4 regions of the Kineococcus haloalkalitolerans genome follow, and region 4 is predicted to be linked to each of the others. Evidence: riboswitches for the same ligand, from Rfam matches in the RefSeq annotation. Region 4 holds a riboswitch; each other region holds the start of a gene.

Region 1 (7,386 bases), on a different contig from region 4:
GCGCGAGGACGGCGTCCTGCAGCTGTACGTGCTGCTGTACGTGGAGCGCGAGAGCCAGAAGGGCATCGTCATCGGCCGCGGCGGGGCGCGGCTGAAGGACGTCGGCACCCGCGCCCGCCGCCAGGTGGAGGCCCTGCTGGGCACGCGCGTGCACCTGGACCTGCGCGTGAAGGTCGCCAAGGACTGGCAGCGCGACCCCAAGCAGCTGCAGCGCCTCGGCTTCTGAGGCGCCGGCGCAGCGGTCGGCGCGGTCGGCGCGGTGGGGGTCCGGTGAGCGGTGCGGCGGGGGGTGACGGCCGGGACGAGCCCCGGCCGGCGCGGCCGTGGTGGCGCACGCGGCTGACCGCGCGCGACGTGCGCGACGGGCTGTGGTCGCTGGTGCCCACGGCGTTCGCGCTGGGGGTCAGCGCCGCGCTGGTGCCGGGGGTCCACGTCGCCTCCCCGCTGTGGCTGCTGGCGGCCGCCGCGGTCCTGGGCGTGGGCGACTTCCTGGTGCGCCCCGTCCTGGGCCCGCTGGTGGCCGTCGCCGGTCCGCTGGTCACCGTGCTGCTGGGCGTGGCCGTGCAGCTGCTGCTGCTGCACACGGCCCTGACCGTCGTGCCCGGCCTGGAGCTGACCTCGATCGGCGCCCTGTGGCAGGTGTACCTGTGGACCGGGCTCGTCGGCGTGGCCTCGCGCTGGGTCGTCGGCGCCGGTGACAGCCGGTGGGTGGCGCGCGAGCTGCTGCGCCGCCACCCGCACCGCTCCGCGGACGAGCTGCCGCCGGGCCTGCTCGTCGTGCAGGTCGACGGGCTGTCGCTGCCGCTGCTGCGCTTCTGCCTGCAGGCGGGGACCACGCCGACCCTGGCGCGCTGGCTGCGCACCGGCAGCCACCGCGCGGCCGGCTGGCGCGCCCAGCTGCCGTCGACGACACCGGCCGCGCAGGCGGGGTTCCTGCACGGCACGACCGAGGAGGTGCCCGCCTTCCGCTGGTGGGACCCGCACCTGCGCCGCGTCCTGGTCGCCAACCGCCCGGCCGACGCGGCCATCCTGGAGGAGCGCGCCCGCGCCGCGGGCCGGGCCGCGGGGCGCGCGGGCCTGCTGGCCGCCGACGGCGCCAGCGTCGGCAACGTCTTCTCCGGCGACGCCCCGCACGCCCACCTGGTCGTCTCGACCTCGCGCGCCGGCGGGTCGGGGCGGCCCTACCTGCGCTACGTCCTGCGGCCGTTCGTGCTGCTGCGCAGCGTCCTGCTGACCGTCGGCGAGGTCGTCAAGGAGCTGTACCAGGGCTGGCAGCAGCGGGTGCGCCGCGTGGAGCCGCGCATCCCGCGCCGCGGCTGGTACGTGCTGCTGCGGGCCCTGACGAACGCCGTGCTGCGCGACCTGAACATCGCCCTCGTCGCCGAGCACCTGGCCCAGGGCCGCCCCGTCGTGTTCGTCGACTTCCTCGACTACGACGAGGTCGCCCACCACGCCGGGGTGGCGCGCGCGGAGTCGCTGGACGCCCTCGCCGGCGTCGACCGGGCCCTCGGCACGCTGGCCGAGGTCGCCGCGGCCGCTCCGCGCGACTACCGCGTCGTCGTGCTCTCCGACCACGGCCAGGCGCAGGGCGCCACCTTCGAGCAGGTGAGCGGCCGCCGCGTGCAGGACGTGGTGGCCGACCTGCTGCACGCGCGCCCGGAGACGGCGTCCTCGACGGTGAGCACCGCGACGGGGGCGGAGGTGCGCGGGCGCGTGGACGTCCTCGTGCGCGACTTCGCCCCCAGCGGCACCGCGCAGCGGGCGGGCGCGCGCCAGGAGCCGTCCTCGCGCGGCGCCGACGAGGTCGTCGTCGTCACCGCGGGCTGCACGGCTCTGCTGAGCGTGCCGGACGCCCCGGGCGGGCGGATGGACCTGGCCGCCCTCGGCGCCCGCTGGCCCGCCCTGGTGCCCGGCCTGCTCGCCACGCCCGGCGTCGGGTTCGTCGTGGGCCGCCGCGCCGGCGTCCCCGTCGCCCTGGGCCCGCGCGGCGAGCACGACCTGCTCTCGGGCGCGGTGCGCGGCAGCGACCCGCTGGCGGCCGTGGGCCCGCGCGCGGCCGGGGAGCTGGCCCGCGTCATGGGCTTCGCGACGGCCCCGGCGCTGCTCGTGCACTCCACCGTGGACGCCGTGACGGGGGAGGTGCACGCCTTCGAGGAGCAGGTCGCCTCGCACGGCGGGCTGGGCGGCTGGCAGAACGACGCCGTGCTCGTGCACCCGGCGGACTGGCCGCTGGACGAGGACCTGCTGGACCGCGGCGTGCCGGGCGAGGAGCAGCTGGTCGGGGCCGCCGCCGTGCACGAGCAGCTCGTGCGCTGGATGCGGCGGGCCGGCGTGCCGGTGGCCCCGGCGCCCGGGGAGCGGGGCAGCGTCGTCGCGGGGGAGGGGGAGCGCGCGTGAGCGGGCAGCTGCGGTGGCTGGGCCACTCGACCGTCGTCGTCGACGTGGAGGGGGTGCGGGTGGTCACCGACCCGGTGCTGCGCGCGGGCCTGGCGCACCTGCGCCGCCGCCAGCCCGTCCCGGCCGCCGACCACTCCGCCCGCGCCCACGTCGCCGTCGTCTCGCACCTGCACCACGACCACTGCGACATCGCCTCGCTGCGCGCGCTGGACGCCGACTGGGTCGTCGCCCCGCCGGGGGCCGCGCGCTGGCTGAGGCACCGGCTGCGCCCGGTCGGCAGCCGCGTCGTGGAGGCGGGCGCCGGCCAGACCGTCCACCTGCCCGTGCGCGCCTACGACGGCTCGCGCCGCGAGGTGGCCGTCACCGCGCTGCCCGCCCACCACGACGGCGGCCGCACCCTGGCCCGGCTGACCGGCGCGCCCCGCGACGCGGCCGCCGTCGGCCACCTGCTGGAGGTCCCGCGCGCCGACGGGGTGCCCGTGACGGTGTGGGCGCTGGGGGACACCGGCCCCTTCCCCGGCCTGGAGGACGCCGTCCTGGCGCAGCTGCGCGCGCGCCGCCCCGGGGACGGGCGCGCCGGCGCGGACGGCGGGACGGCCCGCGGACCGGACGTGGCGCTCGTGCCCGTCGGCGGTTGGGGCCACACCCTGGGCGAGCACCACCTCGACCCGCGCCAGGCCGCGCGGGTGGTGGCCCGCGTGCGCCCGGCGCTCGCGGTGCCGGTGCACTGGGGCACGCTGGCGCCGCTCGCGCTGGGACGCACGATGGGCGACCGCTGGTGGGCGCCGGGCCGGCACTTCGCCGACCGCCTGGCCCGCCGCTCGGACGTGCGGGCCGTGGTGCTGCGCCCGGGGCAGGTCCTGCCGTTCGACCGCGCCCGCGCGACGCCCCCGCCCGCCGCGAGCTGACCCCCCCCCGCGGCGACACGCGGACGGGTCCCCCCGATCCGCGCGTGCGCCGGGCCCTTCGCGGGTACCGTCGCAGGGACACCCGCTGACACCGGGTCCCGACGGGAACGGGGGAGTCATGGCCCAGGCGTTCACCTTCCTCACGGCGCTGCTCGACCACGAGCAGCGGGCGCTCGTGGTCAGCACCGACGACGGCCGCGTGCTGTCGCGGCTGGCGCTGAGCGACCCGCCCGCGCACGGCTACTACGAGCCGGGGCAGCTCGACGACGCGCTGGCCGACCTGGGCCTGCGCGCGGTCGGCTGCTGGCTGCGCGACGGCGACGGCGGGGCCGTCGCCGACGTCCGGCCGCTGGGCGAGCCGATGCCCGACCCGCGTCCGGTCTGAGACCGGCCGGCCCCTCGCGAGCTCCGCGCGGCGTCCCGCGCGGCGTCCTGCGTGGAGGCCCCGGGCACCCCGTGAGGCTGCCCGGGGCACCCTGGTTTGACACGGCCCCCACCTCGGCCTTTGATGGTGCAACCATCCAGAGCGGCCGAGAGACCTGGCTCGACGACGCCGCAGCAACCTCCGGGCCCTCGGGCCCGGGCACGGTGCTCACGCCAGGACCGATGGAGGAGCCGAGTTGCCCCCTGGTCCCGCGACCGCGCACGAGACCGCGCGCCAGCGCGCTCCCCGCACCGCCGCCACGACCCCAGCGAGCGCGGCGACCACCGCGCGCGCCGACGCCCTGCAGGCCGCCGACGTGGTCCTGCGCGGTGTCGGGCGCTCCTTCGTCAACGCCCGCGGCACCCACCGCGTGCTGGCCGACGTCGACCTCGTCGTCGAGGCCGGGTCCACCGTCGCCCTGCTCGGCGCCTCCGGCAGCGGCAAGTCCACGCTGCTGCGCCTGGTCGCCGGTCTGGACCTGCCCACCGCGGGAGAGGTCGCGGTCGGCGGTGAGCCGGTGCGCGACGTCAGCGACCGCTGCGCCGTCGTCTTCCAGGAGCCGCGCCTGCTGCCCTGGCGCGACCTGGCCGGCAACGTCGCCCTCGGCCTGCCGCGCGGCACCCCGCGCGCCGAGGGCCGCGAGCGGGTCGCCCACCAGCTCGGGACCGTCGGCCTGGCCGACTTCGCCGGGCACCGCCCGCGCCGCGTCTCCGGCGGCATGGCCCAGCGCGCGGCGCTGGCGCGCGCCCTGGTGCGCCGCCCCGGCGTGCTGCTGCTCGACGAGCCGTTCGCGGCGCTGGACGCGCTGACCCGGCTGAAGATGCAGGACCTCCTCGACGACGTCCAGCGCGGCACGGGCGCCACCACCCTGTTCGTCACCCACGACGTCGACGAGGCGCTGCACCTGGCCGACCGCGTCCTCGTGCTCGGCACCCCCGAGGGCGCCGAGGGCGCCCGCGTGGTGCGCGACCTGCGCGTGGCGGCGCCCCGTCCCCGCGACCGCGGCGACGCCGAGCTGGCCGCCCACCGCGTGGAGCTCCTGGAGCTCCTCGGCGTGCCCCGGCACGCCTGACCCGCCGCCCCTCACCACCCCCCACCGCCGGTCCGTCCCGGACCGCCGCTCGTCCCTGCCTGGAGGAACCCCCGTGCTGCGCACCCCCCGCCCCCTCGCCCGCCGCACCGCCCTCGGCCTCGCCCTCGGCGGCGTCGCCCTCGGTGCCGCCGCCTGCGTGCAGGGCGAGGACAGCACCGGCGCCGTCGCCACCGGGGGCGCCGGGTCCGGCTCGGGTTCCGGTGGCGGCGACACCGTCCGCCTGGACTACGCCCTGTACAACCCGCTGAGCCTGGTCGTCCGTCAGCAGCGCATCCTCGAGGACGCCGGCCTGACGGTCGTGTGGGAGCAGTCGCTGGGCAGCAACCGCGCCAACGAGTTCCTGCGCAACGACAACCTCGACGTGGCCTCCACGGCGGGCTCGGCGGTCCTGCAGGCCCGCGCGAACGGCTCGCCCGTGCAGACGATCGCGGTGTACTCCCAGCCGGAGTGGACGGCGCTGGTCGTCGGCGAGGGCTCCACCGTCACCGACGTGGCCGGTCTGCGCGGGGCCCGGATCGCCGCCACCACCGGCACGGACCCGTACTTCTTCCTCCAGCAGGCGCTGGCGGAGGCCGGCCTGTCGGGCGCCGACGTGGAGATCGTCAACCTGCAGCACCCGGACGGGCGCGCGGCCCTGGAGCGCGGCGACGTGGACGCGTGGGCGGGCCTGGACCCGAACATGGCGGCCTCGGAGCTGACGGCGGGCTCGCGCCTGCTGTACCGCAACGTGGACTTCAACACCTACGGGATGCTCAACGCGCGCGAGCAGTTCATCGAGGAGTCCCCGGAGCTGGCGCAGCAGGTCGTCGACGCGTACGCGCAGGCGCGCTCGTGGGCGCTGGAGAACCCGGCCGACCTGCAGGCCCTGTACGCCGCCGAGGCGCAGCAGGAGGACGAGGTCGCCGCGCTGGTGCTGGAGCGCACCGGCTTCGTCGACCTGGTGCCGGGCGACGCGCAGGCGCAGGTGCTGGAGGCGATCATCCCGCTGATGGTCGAGACCGGTGACGTGCGCTCGGAGGAGGAGGCCCGCACCGCGCTGGAGGGCCTGTTCGCCCCGCAGTTCGCGCAGGCGGCGTCCTCGTGAGCGCGTTGAGCGGGACGCAGGCGCCGCCGCGGGAGCCCGCGGCGGAGGGTGCGCGGCGCCGGGTGCCCGCGGCCGGGTGGGCCCTCGGGCTCGTCGTGCCGGTCCTGCTGGTGGCGGCCTGGCAGCTCAGCTCGACGCTGGGTGTGTTCAGCCGCTACCAGATGCCGCCGCCGCTGGACGTGCTGCGCGCGGCGGGGGAGATGTGGTCCACCGGGGCGTTGCAGGCCAACGTGGCGATCAGCGTGCAGCGCGTCCTGCAGGGCTTCGCCGTCGGCGCTTCGCTCGGGGTGGTGCTGGGCGGGCTGACGGGCCTGTCGAACCTGGCGGACCGGATGCTGTCGCCGATGTTCGGGGCGCTGCGGGCGGTGCCGTCGCTGGCGTGGGTGCCGCTGCTGGGGCTGTGGATCGGGCTGGGGGAGACCCCGAAGATCGTCCTCGTCGCCATCGGTGCGTTCTTCCCCGTCTTCACGACCGTCTACTCCGCGCTGAGCCACCTGGACCCCTCGCTGGTGGAGGTGGGCCGCGCCTACGGGCGCCGCGGCGTGCGGCTGTTCACCGAGATCCTGCTGCCGGCGACGGCCCCCTCGCTGCTGTCCGGGTTGCGGCTGGGCCTGGCGCAGAGCTGGCTGTTCCTGGTGGCCGCCGAGATCATCAGCTCCTCGGTCGGGCTGGGGTTCCAGCTGACCAACGGGCAGTTCATCGGCCGCACCGACCAGATGCTGCTGGCGATCGTGCTGCTGGCCGTGCTGGGCAAGCTCAGCGACGTCGTCCTCGGGCTGGTCGAGGCCCGGGTCAAGGCCCGCCGCGGCTGACCCGTCCCCGCACCGCGACGGCGGCCGACCCCGAGGGGCCGGCCGCCGTCGCGCGTCTCACGCCGTCGCCGCGACCGGTGCCGGGGCCGGGGAGCGCTCGCCCGCCGGGCCGGGCAGGACGACCGTCACCGGTGCGGGCCGCCGCTCGACGAGGTGGCGGACGTAGGCGGCGGAGGTGACGAACGCGGGGAACTCCTCGCCCAGCACCGCCTCCTCGACGAGCGCGCGGGCCCGTTCCAGCCGCTCGGCGGCGCCGGGCACGCCCGCCAGCTCGCCCCGGGCCCGGCCGAACTCCTCGTCCAGCACGCGCTGCACGAGCCGGGGGACGACCGCGCGCCCGTCCTCCAGCACCGTGCCGTGCCGCAGCCACGTCCACACCTGCGAGCGGGAGATCTCCACGGTCGCCGCGTCCTCCATGAGCCCGTCGACGGCCACGGCTCCGGCACCGCCGAGCCACGCCTGCAGGTAGTGCAGGCACACCCGCAGGTCCGCGCGCAGCCCTTCCTCGGTGGCCCCGCCGGGCACGCCGGACAGGTCCAGCAGGTCGTCGGCGTCGACGTGGACGTCCTCGCGCAGCCGGTGCCGCTGGTCGTCGGCGCCGCCCAGGACGGCGTCGAACGCGGCGCGCGCGGTGCTCACGAGGGCGGGGTGCGCGACCCAGGAGCCGT
Region 2 (7,386 bases), on a different contig from region 4:
CGCCGGGGGCGCCGGCCCGGTCGGCGCGCACGCGGGCGCTCGCGGCGAGCGCGTCGGCGACCGCCGTCTCGTCGCGCAGCGCCCGGCCCAGGACGACGACCTCGGCGACCTTCTGGTCGGCGAAGGCCAGCCAGCTGCGCAGCCGCTCGTCCAGCTGCGGCTCGTCGGCCACGTCGTGCGGGACGTGCAGCAGGGACGTCGACGTGCCCGCCGCGACGTGCGCGGCGGCCGGTTCCAGCGCGCGCAGCGACGCCAGGGCGCGCGGCAGGTCCCCCGCCCACACGTTGCGCCCGTCGACGACCCCGCCCACGACGAGCGTGCCGCGCAGCGCCTCGCGCAGCCCCGCACCGGCCTCCCCGTCGACCTCCGGCAGCCGGCCGCGCACGAGGTCGAGGCCGACTCCCTCCACGCCGGTGCGGGCCAGCGGTTCCAGCAGCTCCCCCAGGTCCCCGTAGGGGGCGGCCACCAGCAGCTGCGGGCGCTGCGGCAGCGCGGTCAGCCGCTCGTAGGTGCGGCGCACCAGCCCCGGCAGGTCCGCCACGCCGGCGGTGGCGGAGTCGCTGACGAGGGCGGGCTCGTCCAGCTGCACCCACGTCGCGCCGGCGGCCGCGTGGGCGGCGAGCAGGTCGGCGTAGGCGCCCAGCAGGTCGTCCATGCGGTCCAGGGGCCGGAACCCGGCGGGCGCGCCGTCGGCGGGCTTGGACAGCAGCAGGAACGTCAGCGGCCCGACGAGGACGGGCCGGGTGAGGAAACCGTCGGCCAGCGCCTCGGAGAACTCGCGCACGCTGCTGTCGTCGGCGAAGCGGAACTCCGTGCCCGGACCGATCTCGGGGACGAGGTAGTGGTAGTTCGTGTCGAACCACTTCGTCATCTCCAGCGGCGCGTCCGCCCCGCGCCCGCGGGCGATGGTGGAGCGCCCGGCGACGTCCACGCGCCCGTCGGGGCCGACGACGTCGGCGAAGCGCGGCGGGACGGCGCCGACGGCGACGGCCGCGTCGAGGACGTGGTCGTAGCTGGAGGCCGCCGAGGGGATGGACGCGTCGTGGGCGTGCAGGCCCAGGGCGTTCAGGCGGCGCAGCGTGCGCGCGCGCACGGCGGCCAGGGCCTCCTCCGTGGCGGCGACGTCGGCGCGCCCGGCCCACAGGGCCTCCAGCGCCTTCTTCGCCTCGCGGCGCGGGCCGGTGCGGGGGTAGCCGAGGACGGTGGCGTCCCAGCCGGTCCCGGTGCGGTCGGTGGGGTGGTCGGTGGTGCTCATGCGGTGCCTCCAGCCGGCTGCGCGGCGGGTTCGGGGAGGGGTGCCTCCGGGGAGCTGCCGGCCTGCGGCCGTCCGGCCGCCGGCGGGACCGTCGGGGTCCGCGTGTCGAGGTGGGCGCCCTCGAGCAGGTCCAGCGCGTGGTCGTGGGAGTTGAAGGTGTAGACGTGCACGCCGGGCGCGCCGGCGTCGAGGAGCTCGCGGACCAGCCGCGCCCCCCAGGCGGTGCCGGCGCGGCGGCGGGCGGTCTCCCCGGACTCCTGCGCCGCCTCCAGGACGGCGAGCAGCTCGCGGGGCACGGGCACGCCGGTCAGCTGCTGCAGGCGCAGCAGCCGGGCCGGGTCGGTGGTGGGCACGACGCCCGGCAGCACCGGGATCGTGATCCCGGCGGCGCGGGCGCGGGCCAGGTGGTCGGCGTACTCGCTCGCGCGGTAGCAGACCTGCGCGACCGCGAAGTGGGCGCCGGCGTCCTGCTTGGCGCGCAGCGCCGCCAGGTCGTCCGGCCCGCCGGAGGGGAAGGCCGCCACGGCGATGCTCAGCGGCTGCTCGTCCACGGGCCGGGCGCCGCCGCGCTGGGCGAGGTGGCGCCGGTCGGCCACCTGCAGCAGCTCCACGAGGTCGCAGGCGCGGTGGACGCCGTCGGGGTGCGGGCGCCAGTCCTCCTGCCCGGTCGGCGGGTCCCCGCGCAGGGCGAGGACGTCGCGGACCCCGGCGTCGAAGAACGCCGTGGCCAGCTCGACGACCTCGCGCCGGGAGGCGCCCACGCAGGTCAGGTGCGCCAGGACGGGCACCGGGGTGCTGGCCAGCACGTGCCGCACGAGGTCGGCGCTGGGCCCGCGGGTGGCGCCGGAGGCCCCGTAGGTGACGGAGAAGAAGTCCGGCAGGACGGCGGACAGCTCGGCCACGGTGCGGTGCACGGCGTCCACGCCCGCCGCCGAGCGCGGCGGGTACAGCTCGAAGCTGACCGTGGGCCGGTCCGTCCCCCGCAGGCGCGGGGCGAGGCTCACCGCGGGGCCCGGGCGCCGGTGCGGGCGGGGGTGGCGGGGATGGCGTGGGTGCGTGACATCGACATCGGAACTCCATCGGCCTGGCGTTAGCACCCTCGCCCGGGCTCGGGGGGTTGCTGCGGCGTCACGGAGCCAGGACTCTCGACCGCTCTGGATGGGCTGCGTCGATGCTAGGGGCACGGGGCCCCCGCTTCAACACCCTTCGTGTCGGCCGCGCGCTGGGCGTGCCTGATCGCCCGAGCGGGTGAGGTGCGGACCGCCGCCCCGGCGGGTCTTCCGGAAGCCCTCTCGGCGCGTTCTGTGGTCAGGAGTCTCGACGTCGAGCTACCGTCGGCGCCCTCACAGCCGGGGCTCGGGGTCCCGGCGCTGACGAGGAGGTCACCGTGAGCACGACCGACCACGGCCGGTCCGGGCCGGCCGGCGAACCGCCCGGCGGGTCCGGGCCCCTGGGCGGGCGCACGCCCTACCAGGAGGTCCAGGACTCCCCCGAGTTCGCCGCGCTGCGACGGCGCTTCCGCCGCGTCGTCTTCCCCCTGACCGCGCTCTTCCTGTTCTGGTACCTGCTGTACGTGCTGCTCGCCGACTACGCGCACGGCTTCATGAGCACGCGCCTGGGCGACAGCAACATCACGATCGGGCTGCTGCTGGGGCTGAGCCAGTTCGTCATGACGTTCGCCATCACCACCGTGTACGTGCGCTGGGCGAACAAGAAGTTCGACCCGGCGGCCGAGGAGCTGCGCGAGCGGATCGAGGGGGTCCGGTGAGCACCTTCGCGACGGGCCTGCCCACCGCGGCGGCCGCGGGCACGGACATCGGCAACCCCTGGGTCAACATCGCCATCTTCGGCGCGTTCGTCGCCGTGACGCTGACCGTGGTGCTGCGGGCCAGCAAGAACAACCGCACGGCCGCCGACTTCTACGCCGGCGGGCGCGCCTTCACCGGCCGGCAGAACGGCGTCGCCATCGCCGGCGACTACCTGTCGGCCGCCAGCTTCCTGGGCATCGCCGGCGCCATCGCCCTGTACGGCTACGACGGGTTCCTGTACTCGATCGGGTTCCTCGTCGCCTGGCTGGTGGCGCTGCTGCTGGTCGCCGAGCTGCTGCGCAACACCGGCCGCTTCACGATGGCCGACGTCCTCAGCTTCCGGCTGCGCGAGCGGCCCGTGCGCACGGCCGCGGCGATCTCGACGCTGGCCGTGTCGTTCTTCTACCTGCTGGCGCAGATGGCCGGCGCGGGCGGGCTGGTCTCGCTGCTGCTGGGCATCGACTCGCGCGCCGGGCAGAACGTCGTCATCGCCGTCGTCGGCACGCTGATGATCCTGTACGTGCTCGTCGGCGGGATGAAGGGCACCACCTGGGTGCAGATCATCAAGGCGTGCCTGCTGGTCACCGGCGCCGGGATCATGACGGTGTGGGTGCTGAGCCGGTACGGCTTCAACCTGTCCGACCTGCTCGGGGCGGCCGTGGCCGCGCCCGGCTCGGCCGGCGAGGCGCTCATCGGGCCGGGCGCGCAGTACGGCGCCAGCGAGGTCTCGAAGCTGAACTTCCTGTCGCTGTCGCTGGCGCTGGTGTTCGGCACCGCGGGCCTGCCGCACGTCCTCATGCGCTTCTACACGGTGCCCTCCTCCAAGGAGGCCCGCCGCAGCGTCGTGTGGGCCATCTGGATCATCGGCATCTTCTACCTGTTCACACTCGTCATCGGCTACGGCGCCGGCGCGATCGTGGGCGCCGAGGTCATCCGGGCGGCGCCCGGCGGCGTCAACTCGGCGGCACCGCTGCTGGCGTTCGAGCTGGGCGGCACGATCCTGCTGGGCATCATCGCGGCCGTCGCGTTCGCCACGATCCTCGCCGTCGTCGCCGGTCTGGCGATCACCGCGAGCGCCTCCTTCGCGCACGACATCTACGCCAGCGTGCTGAAGAAGGGGCAGGTCGACCCGGACGGGGAGGTGCGGGTGGCGCGGCTGACGGTCGTCGTCATCGGTGCCGTCGCCATCGTCGGCGGCATCTTCGCGCAGGGGCAGAACGTGGCGTTCCTCGTGGCGCTGGCCTTCGCGGTCGCGGCGAGCGCGAACCTGCCGACGATCATCTACTCGCTGTTCTGGAAGGGCTTCACCACCCGCGGGGCGATGTGGAGCATCTACGGCGGGCTGATCTCCTGCCTGGTGCTCATCGCGTTCTCCCCCGTCGTCTCCGGCAAGGTCGACCCCAACACCGGCGCGAGCCTGTCGGTCATCCGGGACACCTCGGTCGACTTCTCGTGGTTCCCGCTGGAGAACCCGGGCCTGGTGACGATCCCGCTGGCCTTCTTCCTGGGCTGGCTGGGTTCCGTGCTCGGCAAGGAGCGCGGCAACGAGAAGCGCGCCGCCGAGATGGAGGTGCGCTCCCTCACCGGCGCCGGGGCGGAGAAGGCCGTCCAGCACTGACGCCGTCGCCGGCCCCGTCGCGGGGCGGGGCCGGCCGGTCAGCGGGGCGGGTGCCGTCGGGCACCCGCCCCGCTGCCGTCCCCGCGCCCGTCCGCGCGCCGGCGCCCGGGCGCCTGCGCTGCCCCAGGACGAGGGTGCGGGTCAGCGCCCAGCGGCGGGCCACCAGCTCGACGAGGACGCCCACGGCCAGCCCGGCCAGGACGCCCAGCAGCAGGTGCAGCGGTACCGACTCCACGCCCAGGCGCTCCAGGACGACGCGCGCGGCCGAGGTCCCGAACACGTGCGTGGTGTAGATCGTGAAGGAGAAGGCGCCCAGGGCCACCAGCGGGCGCACCCGCCACGGCACGAGCAGCAGCGCCAGGCAGGCGCTGAGGCCGACCGCCGCCCCCACCGGGTCGCGCCGCGAGGGCACCGGGTCCACGACACCGAGCAGCCCCAGCAGCACCCACGCCGCCAGGGCGAGGGCGACCAGCACGACGCCGGCGCGCAGGGCGAGCGGAGCGGTGGTCAGGGAGAAGCGCTGCGCGGCCAGGCCGGTGAGGAAGAACGGCAGCAGGAACAGGGCGCTGCGCAGCCCCAGCGGGTCCACGCCGAACGGCACGAGCACGTCGGCGGCGACGGCCGCCACCACGAGCGCGGCCACGACCGCCGGGCGGGCCAGGCGCCCCGCGACGTCGAGGACGCCGACCAGCACGAAGATCCAGAAGACGGCCTCGAGGAACCAGAAGTGCGCCACCGGCAGGACGTGCCACAGGTACCAGGGCGTCCCCGCACCGCTGTTGGCGGCACCGGCCGCGAAGAGGGCCTCGCGGAACAGCGCGAACGCCGTGCCGACGACGAGCATCGGCACGAGCAGGCGCCGGGCCTTGCCGCGCACGAAGCGCCCCAGCCCCTGGCGCACGGGCCGGTACGCGTAGACCACCCCGGACAGGAACGTGAACAGCGGCATCCGCAGGTGGTCGAAGGCCGAGACCGCGCGCGACCACGGGTCGTCGGCGGCCAGCTGCAAGCCGTCGGCGGGGGTGCCGCCGCGCACGTGGTAGGCCACCAGCAGGACGCAGGCCAGGCCCCGCAGCGTCTCCACGCGCGCGTCGCGCCCGCGGGCGGGCGCGGGCCGGCCGGCCGCGGCGAGGGGGGTGGTCGGCACGAGGTGCTCCTCGGAGGTGGCGGGCGGGACGCTCGCCGTCGAGTGGTCGCAGTCTGTGCCGCCCCCTCACCGGGTGTCAAAGACGGGGCACCGCCGCCGAGCCCCCGGTCACCTCAGTCGTCGACCGGCGCGCGCCCGGCCTCCCGCACCTCGTTCCGCGAGCGCCACCAGGCGCCCGGGCCGGCCGCCGTCCCGCGGACCTGCGCGGCCAGCACGTCCCGCGGGGCGTCGTCGTCGCTCCAGGCGGTGGCCGCGGCCCGGCGCGCCAGGTCGCGCGGCAGCCCCCACGCCAGGCGGCCCAGCCCGCGCACGTCGCCGTGCCGGGCGGCGACCTGCAGGTGGTAGGCGACGTGCCCGGCCGAGTAGGCGCGCAGCTGCGCCAGCAGGCCGGCGCGGTCGGCGCGGTGCTCGTGCAGGACCACCGCGGTCGGCTGGTGCACGACGCGGTGCCCGGCGCGCAGCACCCGGTGGAACAGCTCGGTGTCCTCCCCCACCCCCGCCGGGCGGCCGGCGCCCAGCACCTCGTCGAAGGGGCCCACGCCGGCCAGCACGTCGCGGCGCACCGCGGCGTTGGCGGTGGCGCCGATCCGCCAGGTCGGCGCCGGCCCGCGGTGGCCCTCCAGCCACCGGCGGTCGTAGACGTGCCGGTGCGGGCCGCGGTCCAGGCCGCCGTAGTCCTCGAACAGCTGCGGGTCCAGCGCCCGCAGGTCCGCGGGCAGGACGGCACCGGTCACCAGCCCCACCGACGGGTCGGCGAAGGGCGCCAGCAGCTCCTCCAGCCAGCCGGGCGTGACGGCGACGTCGTCGTCGACGAGGACGACGACGTCGCCGGACAGGTGCGCCAGCCCGGCGTTGCGGGCCGCGGACAGGCCCGGCCACGGCTCGTGGACGATGAGGACGCGGGGGTCGCCGCCGGCCGCGGTGCGGGTGGCGGCCGGGTCGGGCGAGTTGTCGACGAGGACGACGCGCAGCGGCCGCGACGGCTCCTCGAGGAGCGCCGCGAGCGCCCGGCGCAGCTGCCGGGGGCGCTCGCGGGTGGCCAGCAGCACGTCGACCCGCGCGCCCGGGTCCAGCCGGGACGGCTCGCGGCGCACCGCGGCCGCCAGGGCGGCGGTCAGCGGGGCCGGGCCGCCCGCGACGGCCGCGGCGTGCAGCTCCTGCCAGGAGGTGCCGGGCGCCAGCAGCGCGGGGCCGAGGTGGTCGACGACCTCGCGGGCCAGCCGCGCCGCGGACACGTCGCTGCCGCCCGCGCGCACGGTGAGCACGGTCTGCGGCAGCCCGTCGCGCAGCAGCCGCACCCGCAGCCGCCGGGCGCCCGCGACCGGGGGCACGACCACGGCGTCCGGGGCGGTCCCCGCCGGGACGAGCACCCGGCGCAGCACGTCGACGTCGAGGACCGGGTCGGCGCGGCGCGGCGGGCGGGCGCTCGCGGGCCGGTGGACCAGCGGCCCGGCGGTCGGCTCGCCGGGGTGCGCGGCGGCCCGCTCGGCGGCCTCGCGCTGCGCGCGCCGGTAGTAGCGCCCGGCCACGGCGTCCAGGGCCCCGCGCGAGTCGGCGC
Region 3 (7,386 bases), on a different contig from region 4:
AGATCACGGAGGGGGTGGGGCGGTGGGGTCAGGGCAGGGGCTCGACGCGGACGGGGACGCCGGTGGCCAGGGACTCCTGGGCGGCGTCGGCCACCCGCGAGGCGGCCACCGCGTCCTCGGGCGTGCACAGCTCGCCCTCCACCCCGCGCACGAGGTCGGCGAAGGCGGCGACCTCGGCCCGGTAGGCGTCGGCGAAGCGCTCGGCGAACGTCAGGTGCGGCGGGCCGGCGGGGAAGGTCACCCCGGGCTCGGCCGAGCGCAGCGCCGCCCGCTCGTCCAGGCCGACGAGCAGGGTGGCGAGCGAGCCCTGCAGCTCCAGGCGCACGTCGTGCCCGCCGCCGTTGTAGCGGGAGGCGCTGACGACGGCGAGGGTGCCGTCGTCGAGGGTGCACACGGCCAGGGCGGAGTCCACGTCGCCGACGGCGCCGATGGCCGGGTCGCCGTTGTTGCTGCCGCGGGCGGACACCTCGACGACCTCGCGGCCGGTGATCCAGCGGATGACGTCGAAGTCGTGGACGCTGCAGTCGCGGAACAGGCCGCCGGAGGTGGCGAGGAAGGCGACGGGCGGCGGGGTGACGTCGCAGGTGACGGCCCTGATCGAGTGCAGCCAGCCGAGCTCGCCGGCCGCGTGGGCGCGCTTGGCCTCCAGGTAGCCGGCGTCGTAGCGGCGCTGGTGGCCGATGCGCACGACGCCGCCGCGGGCGGCGACGTGCTCCAGGACGGGCAGCGACAGGGCGACGTCGGGCGCGACGGGCTTCTCGCACAGCACCGGCACGCCGGCGTCGACACCGGCGAGGACCAGCTCGGGGTGCTGGGCGGTGCCGGTGGCCACGACCAGCCCGTCGATCCCGGCCGCGAGCAGGGCGGCCGTGTCGGGCGCGGCGTCGCAGCCGAGCTCGTCGGCCACCGCGCGGGCGCGGTCGGCGTCCACGTCGGCGACCGTCAGGCGCCCCACGCCGGGGGTGGTGACGAGGTTGCGGGCGTGCATCACACCGATGCGGCCGACGCCGGCGAGGCCGAGGTGCAGGTCGGACACGGATCCTCCTGAGTCGTCGTCGAGTCGTTGGACCGGTCCAACGGAGGTACGGTCCGACCCGGGAGGCACCGGTGTCAAGCCGGTGCCGCGGACGACGGGGAGGAGGTGAGCGGGTGGGCCGTCCGACGATCCGCAGCGTGGCAGCTCGCGCCGGGGTGTCCAAGTCGCTCGTCTCGCTCGTCCTGCAGGGCTCGCCGCGCGTCAGCGAGGAGCGCCGACGCGCCGTCCTGCGCGCCGTCGAGGACCTCGGCTACCGCCCCGACCCGGCCGCCCGCAGCCTCGCCGAGCGCCGCACCCGCACCGTCGGCCTCGTCGTCGACGACCTGCGCAACCCGTGGTTCGTCGACCTCCTCGACGGCCTGCGCCCCGTGCTCGCCGCCGCCGACCTGCGGCCCGTCCTCGCCGACAGCCACCGCGAGCCGGACGCCGCCCGCACCCTGGCGCTGCTGCGCGTGGACGGTCTCGTCGTCGTCGGCACGCCGTCGGACCCGGCCGCCGTCGACGAGGTCGCCGCCGACGTGCCGACGGTCCTGGCCGGTACCCGCGAGGTGGTCACCGCCCCCGCCGACCTCGTCGCCGACGACGGGGAGGCCGGGGTGGCCGCCGTCGTAGACCATCTGCTGGCGCTGGGTCACCGCCACCTCGGGCACGTCGCCGGCTCCGGGGCCGTCGGCCGGCTGCGCCGCGACGCCTTCACCGCCCGGGTGCGCGCGGCCGGCGCGCGCGCCGACGTCGTGGAGGCCGACATGACCGAGGAGGCCGGCTACCGCGCCGGGCGCGAGCTGCTCGCGCGCGCCGAGCGGCCCACCGCCGTCCTGGCCGCCAACGACCTGTCCGCCGTGGGGGTGCTCGCGGCCGCCGACGCGGCCGGGCTGTCCGTGCCCGGGGACGTGTCGGTCGCCGGCTACGACGACACTTCGCTGGCCCGGTTGCGGGCGGTGTCGCTGACCAGCGTGGACAACGCCGCCCGCACGGTGGGCGCCCTGGCCGGGGAGCTGCTGCTGGCCCGCACGGCCGACCCGGCGCGCCCGTCGTCCACGCGGCTGGTGCCGCCGCGGCTGGTGGTGCGCCGCAGCACCGCGCCCCCGCCCGCGGGGTGAGCCGGCGGGCAGCCCGGCGAGGATGGGCGGGTGCTCGACGCGCCGACCGGTCCCTGCCCGTGCTCCTCGGGGGAGGTGTACCCCGCCTGCTGCGGCCGCTGGCACGCCGGCGAGCCCGCCCCCACGGCGGAGGCGCTGATGCGCTCGCGGTACACGGCGTTCGTGCTGCGCGACGCGGCGTACCTGCTCGCCACGTGGGACCCGGCCACCCGCCCGGAGGACCTGGAGCTGGACGACGACGTGCGCTGGCTGCGCCTGCTCGTCCTGGGCACCACGGGCGGCGGCCCCTTCGACGACGAGGGCACCGTCGCGTTCGAGGCGCACCACCGCCGCGGCGGTGAGCGCGCGGTGCTGCGCGAGGACTCCCTGTTCCAGCGCGCGCGCGACCCGCGACACGGCCGGACCTGGCGCTACGTCGGCCCGCGGTGAACGATCGGAGGACCAGGTGCTGCCCCGACGCCGAGGCATGACCCCCCTCGCGCCGGGGTACGTCCCTGGTGACCCACCGTGATCTCGCGAGGGAGGCACCACCGTGAAGCTGGACTGGCTCAAGCCCGTCGCCGTCGACCCCGGACCCCACGTCGCCGTCTACGCCGACGTGTCGCGCAACAACGAGACCGGCGCCCACGAGATCGACCTGCGCTGGCGCGACGCGCGCGACGAGCTGAGCGCCCAGGGCGCCCCGTCCGCCGCGCTGGAGGCCCTCGACGAGGTCGCCGGCGAGCCGGTCGAGGTCGGCGGGCGCGTGGGGCGCGCGCTGGTCGCCTCCGCGCAGGGGGTGGAGCTGGACGTCCTGCTGCCCGACCCGCCGCTGCGCGACGAGGCCACCACCGGCCGGGTCGCGCACCTCATGCCGCTGGTGCGCTCGCTGGCCGACGACGTGCGCTACGTGCTCGTCGAGCTGGACCGGGCCGGCGCCGACATCACCGTCAGCCGCTCCGACAGCCCGCGCGGCGGGGAGAAGCGGACGGTCGAGGGCGGGCACGACGTCCTGCACAAGATCCCCGGCGGGGGCTGGTCGGCGCTGCGCTACCAGCGCCGCGTGGAGGACAGCTGGGACGCCAACGCCGGCGCCGTCGCCGACGCGCTGGCCGACCTCGTGCGCACCGAGCACCCGGAGGTCGTCCTGCTGACCGGGGACGTCAAGGCCGCGGCGGCGCTGCGGGACAAGGCGGCCAAGCCGGTGCTGGAGCTGCTGGCCGACGTCCCGGGCGGCAGCCGCCACGCGGGCGCGAAGGAGGACGCGTTCGCCGCCGCGGTCGCCGAGGCGCTGGAGGTGGTGCGCCGACGCCGGCGCGACGCCCTCGTCGACGAGTTCGAGCAGGAGATCGGTCGCACCCGCACCGGGCAGGGCCCGGACGGCGCCGGTGGCGCGGGCCGGGCCGTGGAGGGGATGCGCGCGGTCGTCGGGGCGCTGAGCCGCGGCCAGGTGCGCACCCTGCTGCTGCGCGACGACCCCACGTCCGACCTGCGGCTGTGGATCGGCGACGACCCCACGCAGGTCGCCACCACGGACGAGGACCTGCGGGCGATGGGCGTCAGCGACCCGCTGGAGGTGCGCGCCGACGCCGCGCTGCTGCGGGCGCTCGCCGCCACGGACGCCGAGATCGAGCTGGTCGCCGAGCGCCCGGTCATGGACGGCGGCATCGGCGCGGTCCTGCGCTACGCCGACCCGTCCACGGCGGGCTGAGCGGCGGGCTGAGCTCCCCGGCGGAGGGGCCGGGGGCGGTCGGTAGCGTGCGCGCATGCCGCACCTGCTGCACCTCGACTCCTCCGCCGACCTGACCTCCTCGCGCTCGCGGGCGCTGACCGCCGAGTTCGCGCGCGCCTGGGCGGCGCGCGGCGAGGGGTTCACGACGACGTACCGGGACCTGCACCGCGACCCGCTGCCGCACCTGGCGGACTCCGAGCTGCACTGGACGCCGGCGGACCGCCGGCCGGGCGCGCAGGTGCCCGCGGACGCCGAGGCGCTGCAGCGCACGATCGTCGACGAGCTGCTGGCCGCGGACGTCCTGCTGGTGGGGGCGCCGCTGTACAACTACACGGTCCCCTCGACGCTGAAGGTGTGGCTGGACAACGTCCACGTGCCGGGCCTGCTGACGGGTGCCGGCACGCAGCCGCTGGCGGGTCGCAAGGCCGTGGTGGTCAGCAGCCGCGGCGCCGTCTACGACGCGGGCACGCCCACCGAGACGTGGGACCACGGCGTGCCCGTCCTGCGGATCATCCTGGGCGAGGCGTTCGGGATGGACGTGGAGGTGGTGCAGACCAGCATCACGCTGGCCCACCGCGTGCCGGACCTGGCCGTGCACGCCGAGCGCAGCGACGCGGAGCTCGCGGCGGCCCGCGAGCGCCTGGCGGAGCTGGGCGCGACCCTCTGACGCCGCGCCCGGGCCGCCCGGGTCAGCGGGGTTCGGCGGGGACGTCCACCGCGCTCGCGGCGACGATCTCCTGCAGCGCGGCGACGTGGTCGCGGTAGGCCCGCTGCCCCCGGCGGGTCAGCGACAGCCACACCCGCCGGGAGTCGCCGCCGTGGCGGCCCTGGCTGACGTAGCCGGCCTCGACGAGGGCGGCGACCTGCTTGCTCAGCGCCGACGGGCTGAGGTCGAGGTGCTCCTTGACCACGGACAGCTCCAGGGTGGTGCCGGCCGCGAGCAGGGCGCAGATGCGCAGGCGGTGCGCCGGGTGGATGACCGGGTCCAGCGCCGGGCTCACGCGGTCCGCCGGGGGCTGCCGGTGGAGCGGCGGTGCACCACGCCCGCGGCGAGGTAGCCGACGGTGGCCGCGACGGCGAGGGCGAGGACGGGCCAGGCGGCGGTGGTGACCTCGGCGACGAGGAGGGCGGCCAGGGCGCAGAGGCCGGACGCGGCGACGAGGGCGATGAACAGCCGGCTGGTGGGCAGGGTCCACGGGGTGCCCATCCGGTACCCGGCGGTCGTGTTGACCCCCACGATCGTGAAGCAGACGGCGGTGAAGACGAGGTTGCGGTCCTCCTGGAGCAGGGCGGTCGACGCCAGCGCGCCGAGCAGCAGCGCGTTGACGGGGTAGATCCAGGTGGGCCACGGGGTGTCGCGCACGGCGCGCTGGGCCTGCTGGACGTCGGCCAGGGCAGCGCGGGCCTCGGCGGCGTCGGGGGTGCGGTCGATGCTTTCCATGTCGGCAACCATCGCAGATGTTTTCCGCGATGGCAACCGTTGAGCAGGTGGAAACAGTCCGTCCCGCGCGTCCGGGTGAGTCCGCGTGAAGCGGTTGACAAGCCCTCGCGCGGCGTCGTCTCCTGGACGCACCCATCCAGAGCGGCCGAGAGACTTGGCTCGACGACGCCGCAGCAACCGCCCCCCGGGGACCGGTGCTTCCGCCAAGACCGATGGAGGACACCGTGGAGAGCACCACGACCCCGACCACCGGCGCGCCCCTGACGCGGCGGCGGCACGTCGACCTCGTGCGCACGGCCGGCGGGACCTGTCGGGCCTGACCAGGCCCCCGTCCCGTCCCGCTGCGCACCCCCGAGAGGTCCCTCGTGCCCACCACCCCCGTCGACCCCGCGCGCCCGTGGGGCTTCGCCACCGAGCAGGTCCACGCCGGCGCCGAACCGGACGACGTCCACGGCGCCCGGATCCCGCCCGTGCACCTGACCGCCGGTTTCGTCTTCCGCGACTTCGAGGACGCCCGCGCCCGCTTCGCCGGCGACGACGACGGCTACGTCTACTCGCGCCTGGCCAACCCGACCCTGACCGCCGTCGAGCGGCGGGTCGCCCGCCTGGAGGGCGGGCGCGACGCGCTGCTCGTCGGCAGCGGCCAGGCCGCCGTGACCGTCGCCCTGCTGGGCCTGCTCGGCGCCGGCGACCACCTGCTGTCCGCGGCCAGCGTCTACGAGGGCTCGCGCGGGCTGTTCCGCGAGAACTTCGCGCGGATGGGCGTCGCGGTGGACTTCGTGCCCACCGGCGCCGACGGCGGCACCGACCTCGACGCGTGGCGCCGGCTGCTGCGGCCCACGACGCGCGCGGTGTTCCTGGAGTCGATCCCCAACCCCAAGAACGACGTGCCCGACCTGCGGGCGGTGGCCGACCTGGCCCACGAGCGCGGCGTGCCCGTCGTCGTCGACAACACCCTGGCCACCCCGTACCTGCTGCGCCCGCTGGAGCACGGCGCGGACGTCGTCGTCCACTCGGCCAGCAAGTTCCTCGCCGGGCACGGCGCCGCCCTCGGCGGCGTCGTCGTGGTGGGGGAGGGCTTCGACTGGGCGGCCGGCGGGCGCTACCCGCACCTGGTCGACCGCTCGTCCGGGCCCAGCTGGACCGACCGGTACGGCCCGCGCGCCTACGCCGAGCACGCGCGCCAGGTCGTCGCCGCCCGGCTCGGGCCGACGCTCTCGCCCGTCAACGCGTTCCTGCTGCAGCAGGGCCTGGAGACGCTGTCGCTGCGGGTGTCCCGGCACGTCGCCACCGCGCTGACCCTGGCGCGCTGGCTGGAGCAGCAGCCGGAGGTCGTCGCCGTCGACCACGCCGGACTGGCCTCCAGCCCCTCGCACGCGCTCGCGCAGCGGTACCTGCCGCGCGGCGCCGGGTCGGTGTTCTCGGTGACGGTGGCCGGCGGGGAGGACGGTGCCCGCGCCTTCGTCGACGCCGTGCGGCTGTTCACCCGCATGTCGCACCTCGGGGACGTGCGCTCCCTCGTGCTGCACCCGGCCTCGACCTCGCACGCGCACCGCAGCCCGGCCGAGCGCGCGGCCGCGGGCATCTGGCCGGGCCTGCTGCGCCTGTCGATCGGGCTGGAGGAACCGGAGGACCTGCTGGCCGACCTGCGCCTGGCCCTGGACGCCGTGCGCGACGCGGTGGCCGAGGCAGCGGCGCCGAGGCCGGTGGGCGCCGCGGTGCCCGCCCTCGTGGCGGCGGGGGTCCTCTGATGGCGCGGCTGCAGCACCTCGGCTGGTTCTTCTCCCGCGGCTTCGGCCCCCAGGGCTGGGGCCACCCCCACCACGGCTGGGGCGACGACTGGACGCGGCCGGACCTGTACGTGCGGGCCGTGCAGGAGCTGGAGCAGGCCGGGCTGGACCTCGTCGTGTGCGAGGACGCCGTCTCGCTGGGCGACCCGCGCACGCTGGACCTGCGGGTGCGCGCCGCCTACGGCGGGCCCAAGCACGACCCGCTGCTGCTGGCGCCGTACCTGTTCGCCGCGACCCGGCACATCGGCGTCGTGCCGACGGTCAACGCGGGCATCACCCCGCCGTACCTGGCGGCCCGGCAGGCCGCC
Region 4 (7,386 bases):
CAGGTCCAAGTGGTGGCGCCGGGCGACCTCGCGGGCGAAGGAGACGTCGGTGCGCCGGTCGTCCTCGTAGCCGAAGGTGACGAACGTCGTGCGGTCGAGGACGGGGCGGGCGGCGGCGGCGACGAGGCGGCTGTCGCGGCCGGCGGTGAGCGGCAGCAGCAGCTCGTGCCGGGCCGCCAGCGACACGAGGAGGTGGCGGACGGCACCGGCGACGACCTCGACGCGCTCGGCGGTCGCGGCGGCCGAGCTCACCGGTTCCAGCGGCGCGGTGGGCCAGTGCCGCACCGGCTCGAAGGAGGCGAGGTCGAGGTAGTGGTTGGGCAGGAGGCGCTGCACGCCCTCGGCGCTGGTGACCCCGGCGGGGTGGTACCCGCTGCGGCGCAGCGTGCGGCGCTCCCAGCGCCTGGCCAGCTCGGGGTCGCCCCAGCGCAGCACCGTGGTCGTGGAGGCGACGGCGCGCTCGGCCAGGGAGTGCACCACGGCCAGCGACCCGGCGGGGTCCAGGTGCAGGCGGGCCCGCCCGCGCAGCAGCAGGCACGCCCACCGCCCCGCCCAGCGGTAGAGGTGGTCCTCCACGGCGCCGGGGTCGGCGCCCGTCCCGCCGGGGCCCGTGACCGCCTCGACGGGCAGCGAGGCCCGCTCGTGCAGCAGGGCACCGTCCTCGGCGACGACCCACCCGAGCAGCCAACCGGCGGTCCTCCCGTCGCCCTCGAGGAGCGGGACGACCGGCAGGGACGGGTGGGACGCCAGCGTCCACCCGTGCGCCGTGCGCTCGCCCCACCCCTGCGGGTGGGCCCGGGGCCCCTGCGCCAGCACGAACTGGTCGTGGAAGCTCACACGCGCAACGTAACACCGCCGTAACACGGCGGTGAGGACGTGCACCGAGCGGTCGACCGGCGTTCACCCCAGCCGGCGGGAGCGCTTCACCTCGTACATGCGCTCGTCGGCGCGCGAGAGCGCCTCGTCGACGTCGGCGCCGGCGGCCGCGAGGACCCACCCCACGCTCACGCCGACGCCGTGGGCGCGGGCCAGCGGGCCGGCCGCGGCGACCCGGGCGGCGCGCGCGGCGGCGTCGGCGGGGTCGCACCCGGTGCCGCGCAGGAGGAGGACGAACTCGTCGCCGCCGGTGCGGGCGACGACGTCGCCGTCGCGGACGGCGGAGCGCAGCCGGGCGGCGACCTCGACGAGGACGGCGTCGCCGACGGCGTGCCCGTGCTCGTCGTTGACGCGCTTGAAACCGTCGAGGTCGGCGCACACGACGCCGCAGCCCTCGCCGCCGGGCTCGAGGGCCGCAGCGGCCTGCTCGAACAGCGCGCGCCGGTTCAGCAGCCCGGTGAGGGGGTCGGTGCTCGCCAGCTGGCGCAGCATCTCCTCGGCGCGGCGCTGCTCGGTGACGTCGACGCCCACGCACGCGAGGCGGTCGGGCACCCCGTCCTCGTCGAGCAGCACCGTGTTGTGCCAGCGGATGCGGTGCCGGCCGCCGCGACGGTCCAGCCACTCCCCCTCGGCGACGCTGGAGGACCCGTGGGCCACGCCAAGGGCGACGCCCTGCCGGGCCAGGTCGCGGTCCTCCGGCACGACCACCAGGTCGAACATCTCCTCGCCGAGCACTTCCTCGGCCGCGTACCCGGTCAGTTCCTCGCAGGCGCGGTTGAACAGGGTGAAGCGGCCGTGGACGTCCAGCACGCACACCAGGGCCGCGGTGCTGTCGAGCACGGCGCGGGAGGTCTCGCGGTCCAGGGCGCTCGGCGACGACGCGCGGGCTCGACGGGACGGCCCGGCGCCGGGCCGCCGCGGCGTCAGGCTCACCAGCGGGGACCGCTCACCGCGCTCCGGCACGCTGGGATCGTCCACGTCTGCCCGATCGGAGGTCCGGCCCGGCACCTTGAGGCCGGGCGGCCGGGAGGACCCGGACGGCGCAGCGCGGGCGGGGACCGTCAGGACGGCCCGGGCAGGGTCGCCACGAGCGGGTGGTCACCGGCCACCGGGCCGTGCGCCGCCGCCCCGCCCGGGGAGCCGACCCGGTCGAAGAACTCGACGTTGGCGGCGGTGAACGCCGACCACTGCTCCGGGACGTCGTCGGAGTGGTAGATGGCCTCGACGGGGCACACGGGCTCGCAGGCCCCGCAGTCCACGCACTCGTCGGGGTGGATGTACAGCGACCGCTCGCCCTCGTAGATGCAGTCGACGGGGCACTCCTCGACGCACGCCTTGTCCTTGACGTCCACGCACGGCTGGGCGACGACGTAGGTCACGCGGGGGTGCTCCTCTGCAGCTCGGGGACGGGGGTGCTCCGGGAACGCCGGTGGCGGCGCACCGCGCTGGTCACGGCCAGTCCGCCGGCGAGGAGGACGAGCGCGTAGACGGCGAACCGCGCGCCGTCCGGCGCGGCGACGGCGTCGGTGCGCAGGAGGGTGCGGGAGTTCGTGAGGACGATGACGGTGCCGACGGCGGCACCCAGCACCTGCGGGGGTGCGAACCGGACCAGCCAGGCGGCGATCGGCGCGGCCACCAGCCCCCCGGCGAGCAGCGCGAGGACCCACGACCAGGCGATGCCCTGCGCCCCGAGGCCCAGCAGGAAACCCGCGCTGGCCGCGACGGCCACGAGGAACTCGCTGGCGTCGACGGACCCGATCACCTTGCGCGGTTCCAGCCGGCCCGAGGCGAGCAGGGCCGGGGTGCCGACCGGGCCCCAGCCGCCGCCGCCCGTCGCGTCCACGAAACCCGCGAACAGCCCGAGCGGCGCCAGGAACCTGCGCCGCAGCGGGCGGTGCAGGGACCGCACGTCCAGGGTGGTCACTGAGAACCGCACGAGGACGTACACGCCCAGCCCCAGCAGCAGCACGCTGACGAGGGGGGCGGCGACGTCCGCCGGCAACGACGACAGCAGCGTGGCACCGACGAGAGCGCCTGCGGCGCCTGGGATCCCGACCCGCCGGACGACGCGCCAGTCCACGTTCCCGAACCGGTGGTGCGCCGCGCCGGAGGCCAGCGTGGTGCCGATCTCGGCCAGGTGCACCGTCGCCGACGCCAGGGCCGGGCTGGTGCCGACGAGGAGCAGCAGCGTCGTCGAGGTGACGCCGTAGGCCATGCCGAGCGAACCGTCGACCAGCTGGGCCAGCAGGCCCACGACGGCGAGGAGCACGAGTCTGCGCACGAGGGGTTCCCGTTCGTCCCGGTGGACCCGCAGGTCCGCGCTTGCCGGGCACCGTGCGGCGACCGACCAGGTCCTCACCCGGAGCACCCCGCCGCGGAGGAGGGTTGCCGACCAGCGAGCCGGGGCTTGGCGCTGGCACTCGTGACCTGCCGACCACGCTAGGGCGCCGGGCCCGGACCGTCAACACCCGCCACCGGCCGGAACTCCTCGCGGACCGCACGGAGAACCCGCCGGAGAACCCGCGGAACTCCCCGACGGGCTTGACGGGAGTTCCGCGTGCCCTACGGTGGGGACGTGGTCCAGCCGCTGACCGTGCGCCTCGTCTCGCGCCGGTACGTCGACCTCATGCGCGTGCACAGCAACTACGCCTGCCGCCGCACCACCTCCCCCACCCCTCCCCGTCACCGCTAGGGGCGCTCCTCACGGAGGGCCCGCACCCCCGTGAGGACCGATGACACCCGACCCCTCGCTCACGACGTCCGGCGCACCCGCCGCGCCGCCGGCCCGCCCCGCGCGCACCCGCAGCAACGGCCAGTGGGCCGTGGACGGTCGGGCACCGCTCAACCACAACGAGGAGGTCAAGGCCGCCGGGCCGGGCCTCGACGTCCGCGAGCGGATCGAGCGCGTGTACGCCCGGGAGGGTTTCTCCTCCATCGACCCCGACGACCTCAACGGCCGGTTCCGCTGGTGGGGCCTGTACACCCAGCGCCGGCCCGGCATCGACGGCGGCCGCACCGCGCAGCTGTCGAACGAGGAGCTGTCCGACGAGTTCTTCATGCTGCGCGTGCGGATCGACGGCGGGGCGCTGACGACGCAGCAGCTGCGGGTCGTCGGGGAGCTGTCCACGCGCTTCGGCCGCGACTCCGCCGACATCACCGACCGGCAGAACGTCCAGCTGCACTGGGTGCGGGTCGAGGACGTTCCGCAGGTGTGGCGGGAGCTGGAGGCCGTGGGCCTGCGCACCACCGAGGCGTGCGGCGACACCCCGCGCGTCGTGCTCGGCAGCCCCGTGGCCGGGATCGCCCGCGAGGAGGTCGTCGACCCGACACCGGTCGTGGCGGAGATCGTCGGGCGTTTCGTCGGCGACCCGGAACTGGCGAACCTGCCGCGCAAGTTCAAGACCGCCGTCACCGGCCACCCCAGCCAGGACGTCGTCCACGAGATCAACGACGTGTCGTTCGTCGGCGTCGTCCACCCCGAGCTCGGGCCGGGTTTCGACGTGTGGGTCGGCGGCGGGCTCTCGACCAGCGCCCACCTCGCCCAGCGCCTGGGCGCGTTCGTCACCGCGGACGAGGCGCCCGACGTGTGGCACGGGGTCGTGCGGGTGTTCCGCGACCACGGCTACCGCCGGCTGCGGAACAAGGCCCGCCTGAAGTACCTCGTCGCCGACTGGGGCGCCGCGCGCTTCCGCGAGGTGCTGGAGACGGAGTACCTGGGCCGGCGGCTGACCGACGGCCCGGCGCCGCCGCCGCCGCGCGGTCCCGGTGACCACGTCGGCGTGCACGAGCAGAAGGACGGCCGCCGCTACGTGGGCCTGGCCCCCACCGTGGGCCGGGTCAGCGGCACGGTGCTGCGCGCCCTGGCCGACGCCGCCGAGGCCGCCGGGTCGGGCCGCGTGCGGCTGACCCCGCACCAGAAGGTCGTCGTCCTGGACGTCGACCCCGCCCGCGTCGACGCGCTGCTGGCCGCGGCGCGGGAGCTCGGGCTGACCGCCGCGCCGTCGCCGTTCCGCCGCAGCACCATCGCCTGCACGGGCATACAGTTCTGCAAGCTGGCGATCGTCGAGACCAAGGCCACGGCGGCGGACGCGGTCGCCGAGCTGGAGCGGCGACTGGCGGGGATCGAGCTCGACACGCCGATCACCCTGCACGTCAACGGGTGCCCGAACTCCTGCGCCCGGATCCAGACCGCCGACATCGGCCTCAAGGGGCAGCTGGTCACCGGTGACGACGGCGTGCAGGTGCCGGGGTTCCAGGTCCACCTGGGCGGCGGGCTGGCCTCCGCCGACCGCGCCGAACCCGGGCTGGGCCGCACGGTGCGCGGGCTGAAGGTGAGCGCCACCGGCCTGGCCGACTACGTCGAGCGCGTCGTGCGCCGCTACCTGGACACCCGCGCCGACCGCGAGACGTTCGCGGCCTGGGCGCACCGCAGCGACGAGGAGGCCCTGCGATGAGCACCCCCACGGGGACGACCCCCACCACCCGCCCGGCCGGGGAGCTGCGCGCGCTCGCGGCCGCGGCCGCCGACCGCCTCGCCGGGGCGGGTGCCGACGAGGTCGCGGCCTGGGCGGCCGCGGAGTTCCGCGGCCGGCTGGCCGTCGCGTGCAGCATGGCCGACGCGGTCCTGCCGCACCTGGTGGCCCGGCACGCCCCCGGCGTGGACGTGCTGTTCCTGGACACCGGGTACCACTTCGCCGAGACCCGCGGGACCCGCGACGCGGTCGCGGCGACGATGGACGTGCGGGTGGTGGACGTCCTGCCGCGGCTGACCGTCGCCGCGCAGGACGAGGAGCACGGCGCCCGCCTGCACGAGCGCGACCCGGCGGCGTGCTGCCGCATGCGCAAGGTGGAACCCCTGGCGGCCGCGCTGGCCGGGTACGAGGCGTGGGTCACCGGGGTGCGCCGCGACGAGGCGCCCACCCGGGCCGGGACACCGCTGGTGCAGTTCGACGAGCGGCACGGGCTGGTCAAGCTGAACCCGCTGGCCGCCTGGAGCGCCGACGACCTGCAGCGCTACGCCGACGACCACGGCGTCCTCGTCAACCCGCTGCTGTCGCAGGGGTACCCGTCCATCGGGTGCGCCCCCTGCACGCGCCCCGTCGCGGCCGGCGCGGACCCGCGCTCGGGCCGGTGGGCGGGCAGCGCCAAGACCGAGTGCGGGATCCACCTGTGAGCGCCCCCGCCGTGCACCCCGCGCACCAGCGCGGGACCCGTCCCGCCACCCGCCCCGGCGCCGTGGACGACCTGCGCGCCCTGGAGGCCGAGGCCGTCCACGTCGTGCGCGAGGTGGCCGCCGAGTTCGAGCGGCCCGTCCTGCTGTTCTCCGCCGGCAAGGACTCCGTGGTGCTGCTGCGCCTGGTGGAGAAGGCGTTCCGGCCCGCGCCCGTGCCGTTCCCCGTCCTGCACGTGGACACCGGCCACAACTTCCCCGAGGTGCTGGAGTTCCGCGACCGGCGGGTGCGCGCGGGCGGCCACCGGCTGCTCGTGGCCTCCGTGCAGGACAGCATCGACCGCGGTCGGGTCCGCGAGGACGCTCCCGGCGCATCGCGCAACCGGTTGCAGACCCGCACGCTGCTCGACGCCCTCGCCGAGGGGGGTTTCGACGCCGCGTTCGGCGGCGCCCGCCGCGACGAGGAGCGCGCCCGCGCCAAGGAGCGCGTCCTCAGCGTCCGCGACGCCGCGGGGCAGTGGGACCCGCGCGCGCAGCGGCCCGAACCCTGGTCGCTGTACAACGGCCGGATCCGGCGCGGCGAGCACGTGCGGGTGTTCCCGCTGAGCAACTGGACCGAGCTGGACGTGTGGCGCTACGTCGCCCTGGAGGGCCTGGACCTGCCGTCCATCTACTACGTGCACGAGCGCGACGTCGTCGAGCGCGACGGGATGCTGCTGGCCGTCACGCCCCTGACCCCGGCGCTGCCCGGCGAGCGGGTGCGGCGGCTGCGGGTGCGCTACCGCACCGTCGGGGACCTCACCGTCACCGGCGCCGTGCGCTCGGACGCCACCGACGTCGAGGCGGTGCTCGCCGAGGTCGGCGCGGCGACCGTCTCCGAGCGCGGCGCCACCCGCGCCGACGACCGCACCTCCTCCGCCGCCATGGAGGACCGCAAGCGCGAGGGGTACTTCTGATGCGGGAACTGCTGCGGATGGCCACGGCCGGGTCCGTCGACGACGGCAAGTCCACGCTCATCGGCCGGCTGCTGCTGGACACCGGCAGCCTGCCGACCGACCACCTGGCCGCCGTGGACGGCCCCGACGGCCCGGACCTGGCGGCCCTGTCGGACGGCCTGCGCGCCGAGCGGGAGCAGGGCATCACGATCGACGTGGCGTACCGGTTCTTCTCCACGGCTGCGCGCAACTACGTGCTGGCCGACACCCCCGGTCACGTGCGCTACACGCGGAACATGGTGACCGGCGCCTCGAACGCCCACCTGGCGATGCTCCTCGTCGACGTGCGCGCCGGGGTCCTGGACCAGACCCGCCGGCACGCGCGCATCGCGACGCTGCTGGGCG

What was found. Region 4 has a riboswitch for S-adenosylmethionine ahead of ACRYMY_RS15270 (sulfite exporter TauE/SafE family protein). Riboswitches for the same ligand answer to the same signal wherever they lie in the genome.
Region 1: another riboswitch for S-adenosylmethionine. It lies ahead of ACRYMY_RS18665 (ABC transporter ATP-binding protein); the one in region 4 lies ahead of ACRYMY_RS15270 (sulfite exporter TauE/SafE family protein).
Region 2: another riboswitch for S-adenosylmethionine. It lies ahead of ACRYMY_RS11315 (methylenetetrahydrofolate reductase); the one in region 4 lies ahead of ACRYMY_RS15270 (sulfite exporter TauE/SafE family protein).
Region 3: another riboswitch for S-adenosylmethionine. It lies ahead of ACRYMY_RS02125 (putative leader peptide); the one in region 4 lies ahead of ACRYMY_RS15270 (sulfite exporter TauE/SafE family protein).

What each region holds. Positions count from the first base shown of each region.
Region 1 covers NZ_JBJLSH010000070.1:2,751-10,136, forward strand. The annotation lists gene era (GTPase Era) at 1-226, shown strand, start outside; gene ACRYMY_RS18650 (alkaline phosphatase family protein) at 271-2,397, shown strand; gene ACRYMY_RS18655 (MBL fold metallo-hydrolase) at 2,394-3,305, shown strand; gene ACRYMY_RS18660 (hypothetical protein) at 3,424-3,690, shown strand; SAM riboswitch class I at 3,820-3,918, shown strand; gene ACRYMY_RS18665 (ABC transporter ATP-binding protein) at 4,046-4,801, shown strand; gene ACRYMY_RS18670 (aliphatic sulfonate ABC transporter substrate-binding protein) at 4,878-5,906, shown strand; gene ACRYMY_RS18675 (ABC transporter permease) at 5,903-6,718, shown strand; gene aceB (malate synthase A) at 6,776-7,386, opposite strand, start outside.
Region 2 covers NZ_JBJLSH010000025.1:6,581-13,966, forward strand. The annotation lists gene metE (5-methyltetrahydropteroyltriglutamate--homocysteine S-methyltransferase) at 1-1,255, opposite strand, end outside; gene ACRYMY_RS11315 (methylenetetrahydrofolate reductase) at 1,252-2,259, opposite strand; SAM riboswitch class I at 2,329-2,420, opposite strand; gene ACRYMY_RS11320 (DUF485 domain-containing protein) at 2,643-3,023, shown strand; gene ACRYMY_RS11325 (solute symporter family protein) at 3,020-4,681, shown strand; gene ACRYMY_RS11330 (acyltransferase family protein) at 4,644-5,828, opposite strand; gene ACRYMY_RS11335 (glycosyltransferase) at 5,942-7,386, opposite strand, start outside.
Region 3 covers NZ_JBJLSH010000003.1:28,212-35,597, forward strand. The annotation lists gene ACRYMY_RS02090 (Gfo/Idh/MocA family protein) at 29-1,036, opposite strand; gene ACRYMY_RS02095 (LacI family DNA-binding transcriptional regulator) at 1,174-2,136, shown strand; gene ACRYMY_RS02100 (YchJ family protein) at 2,167-2,565, shown strand; gene ACRYMY_RS02105 (baeRF2 domain-containing protein) at 2,669-3,826, shown strand; gene ACRYMY_RS02110 (FMN-dependent NADH-azoreductase) at 3,882-4,514, shown strand; gene ACRYMY_RS02115 (MarR family winged helix-turn-helix transcriptional regulator) at 4,537-4,848, opposite strand; gene ACRYMY_RS02120 (hypothetical protein) at 4,845-5,288, opposite strand; SAM riboswitch class I at 5,418-5,507, shown strand; gene ACRYMY_RS02125 (putative leader peptide) at 5,513-5,608, shown strand; gene ACRYMY_RS02130 (O-acetylhomoserine aminocarboxypropyltransferase/cysteine synthase family protein) at 5,654-7,039, shown strand; gene ACRYMY_RS02135 (LLM class flavin-dependent oxidoreductase) at 7,039-7,386, shown strand, end outside.
Region 4 covers NZ_JBJLSH010000040.1:31,128-38,513, reverse strand. The annotation lists gene ACRYMY_RS15285 (asparagine synthetase B family protein) at 1-837, opposite strand, end outside; gene ACRYMY_RS15280 (GGDEF domain-containing protein) at 901-1,854, opposite strand; gene fdxA (ferredoxin) at 1,938-2,255, opposite strand; gene ACRYMY_RS15270 (sulfite exporter TauE/SafE family protein) at 2,252-3,157, opposite strand; SAM riboswitch class IV at 3,190-3,304, opposite strand; gene ACRYMY_RS15265 (nitrite/sulfite reductase) at 3,609-5,330, shown strand; gene ACRYMY_RS15260 (phosphoadenylyl-sulfate reductase) at 5,327-6,049, shown strand; gene cysD (sulfate adenylyltransferase subunit CysD) at 6,061-7,002, shown strand; gene ACRYMY_RS15250 (GTP-binding protein) at 7,002-7,386, shown strand, end outside.